2 regions of the Mesorhizobium sp. L-8-10 genome follow, and region 1 is predicted to be linked to the other one. Evidence: predicted binding sites of a transcription regulator. Region 1 holds the regulator's gene; the other holds the start of a gene.
The links. The regulator PhoB, encoded in region 1, activates phosphate uptake and scavenging genes when phosphate is short. The targets are predictions, from matches to a motif close to TGTCATNNANCTGTCAT.
Positions count from the first base shown of each region.

Region 2: a site for PhoB is predicted at 1,281-1,297, ahead of JN280_RS09725 (DUF2794 domain-containing protein). Genes of this name have one in related genera too.

Region 1 is NZ_AP023263.1:2,411,544-2,414,739, reverse strand. It holds gene JN280_RS11330 (DUF2000 family protein) at 1-350, opposite strand, end outside; gene JN280_RS11325 (AraC family transcriptional regulator) at 381-1,391, shown strand; gene phoB (phosphate regulon transcriptional regulator PhoB) at 1,378-2,067, opposite strand; gene phoU (phosphate signaling complex protein PhoU) at 2,109-2,813, opposite strand; gene pstB (phosphate ABC transporter ATP-binding protein PstB) at 2,846-3,196, opposite strand, start outside.
Region 2 is NZ_AP023263.1:2,087,054-2,090,249, reverse strand. It holds gene JN280_RS09730 (DUF1223 domain-containing protein) at 70-828, shown strand; gene JN280_RS09725 (DUF2794 domain-containing protein) at 1,313-1,699, shown strand; gene JN280_RS09720 (branched-chain amino acid ABC transporter substrate-binding protein) at 2,039-3,133, shown strand.

The sequences.
Region 1 (3,196 bases):
AGGGCAATGCCTGCCACCTTGGCATCGTCGGGCCCGAAAGTTGCAAAGACGGCGCGGTTGGCGGCATCGTGGCCGGTGGCGAACATTGCGTCGACATAGAGGGAGGTCGTGATCCCCCGCTCCAGCGAACGACGGTGGATCTGGCTCATGGTCGCCGCATCGGCGGACAGAACGATAACCGGCTGGACGGACATGGGGTTGTAGCGATTGCCATCGCGATCCACATATTCGTCGCCGATCATCTCGGGAGCTCGGAAGGAAAGGCCGGTGGTGAGGAAGGCCGTGACGTTCAGCTTCTGCCACACGGCAAGGTCACTGCGCAGGACGATGGCGACTTTGGTCTGGAACATGGATCGTATCACCGCTGGGAAGATGGCAAGATGTCTCCCGATCTAGGCTGGAACGAACAATCCGGTCTTGAACGTTTGTGCGGGCGCACCGACGAGGGCGGCATCGTGCCGGCACCGCCCTTCCCCGGCCTGGAGCGCATCGACGCCAAGTTCTTCGGCAACGCCTTCGAGCCTCATCGCCACGACACCTATGCGATCGGCGTGACCTTGCACGGCGTTCAGACATTCCGCTACCGGGGCGAGGTCCGAAACAGCCTGCCGGGCCAGGTGATCGTGCTGCATCCCGACGAGATGCATGACGGCGGCGCCGCGACCGATGCCGGACTTCACTATCGCATACTCTATCTCGAGCCCGCCCTGTTGCGGCGAAGCCTGGCAGCGAGCTGTGCCCCGCTGCCTTTCGTCCGCGACCCCGTCGTCACCGATCGGCGGCTGCGCGAGACGCTGCTGCCCTGCCTCTCCGATATCGAGGGCGAACTCGACGAATTGGCCGTCGTCCAACTCGTCACCGAGTTGGCGGACGGCCTGTCGCGCCATGCCGATGGACCCGCCCCTTCCAGGATCACCCTCGATGTCCCCCGGCTGGAGATGGCACGCGACTATCTGGAAGCCAATCTCGACCGTGTCGTGCGCTCCGACGCGCTGGAGGGCGTGACCGGACTCGACCGGTTCAGTCTGGCGCGGCAGTTCCGCGCCTTTTTCGGGACCAGCCCGCACCGCTACCTGCTGATGCGGCGGCTGGCGCGGGCAACCGCCCTCATCCAGGCTGGAGAGAACCTGGCCGATATCGCGGCCAGGACCGGCTTTGCCGACCAGAGCCACCTGAACCGTCAGTTCAAGAAGGCGTTCGGTGTCACGCCCGGCCGGTGGGGCGCCCTGACGCGGGCCCGACGGCAATCGCCGGCCCGCGCTGGAGCAGCATTTCCGCCTTTCTTCGAAAAGCCGAGACGCCCTGACTCATTGTTGTCACGCAATTCCGGACGCAAGACCGCTGCGCACTCTTGCTGGAATTGCTCCAGCGGGGACGTCACGCCTCGTTGATGGCGTAGCCGGCGCCGCGGATGGTGCGGATCACATCGGGCATGCGGGCCGTATTGACCGCTTTGCGCAGGCGGCCGACATGCACGTCGACGGTGCGCTCGTCGATATAGATCGTTTCGCCCCAGACATTGTCGAGCAACTGGCTGCGCGAGAAGACGCGCCCGGGATGCTGCATCATGAACTCGAGCAGGCGGAACTCGGTCGGGCCGAGCTTGATCTCGCTCTTCTTGCGATAGACCCGGTGCGCTTCGCGGTCGAGCACGATGTCGCCAACCTTGAGCACCGTCGACAGCACTTCGGGCTTGGCCCTGCGCAGCAAAGCACGAACCCGGGCGACGAATTCCGGCGTCGAGAACGGCTTCACCAGATAGTCGTCGGCCCCGGTCGAAAGGCCACGCACCCGGTCGCTCTCCTCGCCGCGCGCCGTCAGCATGATGATCGGCAACCGCTCGGTCTCCGGACGCATCCTCAATCGCCGGCAGAGCTCGATGCCCGACACGGCGGGGATCATCCAGTCGAGGACCAGAAGGTCGGGTACGTTTTCCTGCAGCCGGAGCTCGGCTTCATCGCCGCGATTGATGACCTCGACCTGATAGCCTTCGGCTTCCAGGTTGTAGCGCAGGAGCACGCATAGCGGCTCCTCGTCTTCCACGACCATGATCTTGGGGGCAATCATGCGGGTCGGATCTCCTCGGTATTCTTGCGGTCAAGCCTTTCTCATTCGGCGACTGTCGTCGAGGTTTCGTCGTGTTTCGGCCGCTGCACCGGAAGCTGCTCTCCCGTCATGACGAAATAGGCGTTCTCGGCGATATTGGTGACATGGTCGCCGATGCGCTCGAGGTTCTTGGCGCAGAACAGGAGATGCGTGCAGGCCGTGATGTTGCGCGGATCTTCCATCATATAGGTGAGGAGCTCGCGGAACACGGCAGTGTACTGGACGTCGATCTTCTCGTCGTCTGCCCGCAGCTTCATCAAGGCCTGGGCGTCGTCGGCGACATAGTGGTCGACGACACCGTTGACCTGACCCAACACCATGCCCGACATCGCCTCGATCGAATGCGACAGGCCGCGCGGCGCGACGCTCTGGCCGACTGCGCCCACCCGCTTGGCGATGTTCTTGGCGAGATCGCCGATGCGTTCAAGGTCGGCGGCCATGCGGATCGCGCCGACCACCGCACGGAGGTCCTGCGCCATGGGCTGGCGCTTGGCGATCAGCGTGATGGCACGATCGTCGAGCTCACGCTGCTTTGCGTCCATCACGGCGTCGTCGGAGATCACACGCTGTGCCAGCGCCGTGTCGGAGTTGAGCAGCGCCCTGGTGGAGCCCTGCACCATCGACCCCGCAAGGTCCCCCATGTCGCGGATCAGCCGGTCGACATGATCGAGTTCGTCGTCGAAAGACGTGACGGTATGTTCACCCATGATCCTGTCCTCGTTGTCCTTCCGCCCGCCGCTTACCCGAAGCGGCCGGTGATGTAGTCTTGTGTGCGCTTGTCGTCGGGGTTGGTGAACATCTTGTCGGTGGGGCCCTCCTCGACCAGATAGCCGAGATGGAACATGGCCGTGCGCTGCGAGACGCGGGCGGCCTGCTGCATCGAGTGCGTGACGATGACGATCGTATAGTTCTCGCGCAGTTCGTCGATCAGCTCTTCCACCTTGGCGGTGGCGATCGGATCGAGCGCCGAGCACGGCTCGTCCATGAGGATCACCTCGGGCGACACCGCTATGGCGCGCGCGATGCACAGACGCTGCTGCTGGCCGCCGGAAAGGCCGGTTCCGGGCTCGCCGAGCCGGTCCTTGACCTC
Region 2 (3,196 bases), 320 kb from region 1:
TCGCTTCTGCCAGTTTGTCGGGCAATCAAAAGCAGCCGGCTGGCCCGGCGTGCAAGAGCGGAAACGGCCATGGGATTTCGGCACCTTGACGGGCTGGCGGCGGCGCTGGCCCTGTCGGTTATTGCAGCACCTTCGATCGCAGGCGAGATCGGCAATCCGCGTGGTGTCGTCGAACTCTTCACCAGCCAGGGTTGCAGTTCCTGCCCGCCGGCCGACGAGTTGTTCGCCGAGATGGCCGGCAAGGGCGACATCGTGGCGCTGGCCTATCACGTCGATTACTGGGACTATCTCGGCTGGCGCGACACGCTGGCCAAGCCCGAGAACACGGCCCGCCAGCGCGACTACATGCGCACCTTCGGCAGCCGCTCGGTCTACACGCCGCAGGCGGTGATCAATGGCACCACCCATGTAAACGGCTCGGACCGCGCGGCGATCGAGACGGCGCTGGCGTCGGGGAAGGCGGACGCCCAGGGCCTGCCGGTGCCGATTACGGCCAAGCGCCTCGGCGACAGCCTGGTGATCGAGGTGGGCGAAGGCAAGACGGGCGAGAAGGCCCATGTCGTACTGGTCTACTACAATCCGGTGACGCCCATCGCCATCGCCGAAGGCGAGAATCGGGGCCGTACGGTCTCCTACTGGAATGCGGTCACAGACATGCAGACGGCAGGCGTCTGGCACGCCAAGGCAGCGCGATTCGAGATGCCGATGAGCGAGGTGACAAAGCGGGGCGCGGGCGGCTGCGCGGTGCTTCTGCAGTCGGTCGGCAAGGACGACACGCCCGGTCCTATTCTGGGAGCGGCGGCGATCGAATATCCCTCGGGCCTCTGAGATCAACAAGCATGTCGCGTGCTTGTGCGCTCCTGGCTGAGCGCATGTCTTTTTCCCAAACCCTGCACCAGCACCATTTCGGGAGACATGCATTAAAAAACCGGCGCCAGTCGGGACTGACACCGGTTCAGTGGTTTTGGGATCGTCGCACCCGGTTCCTTGCAAAAACCGAGGTTGGTTCGATCCGACGCGGGCCCGTGGGCGGGGGGCTTGGGGTTTACGAGCCGATGCCGGACCGAACCGTCTCAGGCAACGAACGGATGGTCGCCAGACATTGGGGCGTGAGCTTGGATTATTTGTGGCGAGATTGTGGCCAAGGATCACCAATTCTAACACCACCGCTTGCTTTGTGACATGACGCCGCGTGACCCTTGCCCCCCGGAATCGGCGTGATCGGCCCCCGAATTGCGCCCAGGTCTTGCTTTTGCGGGACGAAAGAGCAAACCTGTCGTCGTCTTGTGATTGTCACAAAGGGTCGGATCGGATGACAGAACGCGGATCTGGTGCGGAGGGTGGGGACGAATCCGCAATATTGATCCCGTTTCAGGAAGCGCGTCGCGAGCGCCTCGACATGCCGGTGTCTTTCGACCGGCGCGAGCTCGACCAGATTCTGCGCCTCTATGGCCGAATGGTCGCCGCCAATGAATGGCGGGACTATGCCATCGACCATCTTTCCGACCGCGCCGTGTTCTCCGTCTTCCGCCGCACCAGCGAGACGCCGCTGTTCCAGATCGTCAAGGACCCCAAGCTCGCCCGCAAGCAGGGCGCCTATTCGGTCGTGGCGGCAACAGGCATGATCCTGCGGCGTGGCCACGAACTCGCCCGCGTCCTGGGAATCTTCGACAAGAGGCTGCGGCTTGTCCAGGCCTGATCCAGCCGAGGTCAAGCACCGTTCTCACGGGCGTGAAAAGCTGCTTGACACTCAAGCAAGAACATAGGGCGACAGCGCCGATTCCATTGGCGCGTCCGCCCCTCTAGACCAGACTTGAAAGCCTGATGCTTCGGTACACGGCGCCGAAGGCGGCTCCAAGCGGAACTTTGCCGCTCTAGCCGTCTGTCGGAACAAGCAAGCAGCGCCATAGGCGGCCGTTCGACTGCACATTCGCGAATTGAGAGATTTAGTGACGATGCAGTTGCCCCCAAATGCATGTTGCATACGGTCCAGCATCGTCTAACTTAGAAGAGGCTAATTTAGAAAAAGGGGGCATTCATGCGCTCGTTTTTCTATGCTGGCATCTTGAGCATTGTTTCCTTCGCCAGCGTGCAAGCGGACGTGCTGATCGGCGTGGCAGGCCCCATGACAGGGGCAAATGCTTGGCCCGGCGAGCAGATGCAACGCGGAGCAGAGCTGGCGGTGGCGGACATCAACGCTGCCGGCGGCGTCCTCGGTGATGAAGTGCGGCTCCTGACTGCCGACGATTTCTGCGATCCGGACCAGGGCGTCGCCGCCGCACGGAAGCTGGTCAGCGAGGGTGTGATCTTCGTCGCCGGCCATTATTGTTCCGGGGCCTCCATACCTGCTTCGAAAATCTATCAGGACGCCGGCGTTGTGATGATCTCGCCGGCCTCGAGCAATCCCACCTTGACGGAGCTTGGCCGAGCAAATGTGTTCCGTGTCATCATCCGCGACGACGCGGATGGTATCATGGACGGCAACTATTTGGCCGATCACTGGAAGGGCAAGGAGATCGCGATCCTCCACGACGATTCAGTCTTCGGAAAGGGACTCGCGGATTCCACCAAGGAGCAGCTGCGCAAGCGCGGTGTCACCGAAGCCATCTACAAGGCTTTCCAGCCCGGCAAGTCCGACTATTCGGCGGAGATCGCCGAGCTGCAGAGTGCCAACATAGCGGTGCTCTACGTCGGCGGCTACCAGACCGAGATGGGCCTACTGATCCGCGCGGCGCGCGACAGAGGCTACAACGTCCAGCTCGTAACGGGATCGGGCGTGCTGGCCACGGAGGAATATGGCCTGATAGCAGGCGCGGCTGCCGAGGGCACACTCTTTACGTCGTTTCCCGACCCTCGACTAAACTCCAACGCCGCCGCGGTGATCGAGCGGTTTCGTGCCGACGGCTTCGACCCGGAGGGATACACTCTTCTGACCTATGCCGCGATCCAGACCTGGGCGCTGGCTGTCGAAAAGGCGGGGACGCTGGAACTGCAACCGGTCATCCAATCGCTCCATAAGAATGAATTCAGTACGGTACTCGGCCCGATCGCCTTCGATGCCAAGGGAGACATCACCACCCAGAGCCCGGTCTGGTACGTCTGGAAGGGCGGCACGTATGTCCCGGTCGAATAGGCGCTTCGGGCGCTCGTTAGAGCATCGCTGGCCCGCGATGATCAACATCTCGGCATTCACGAT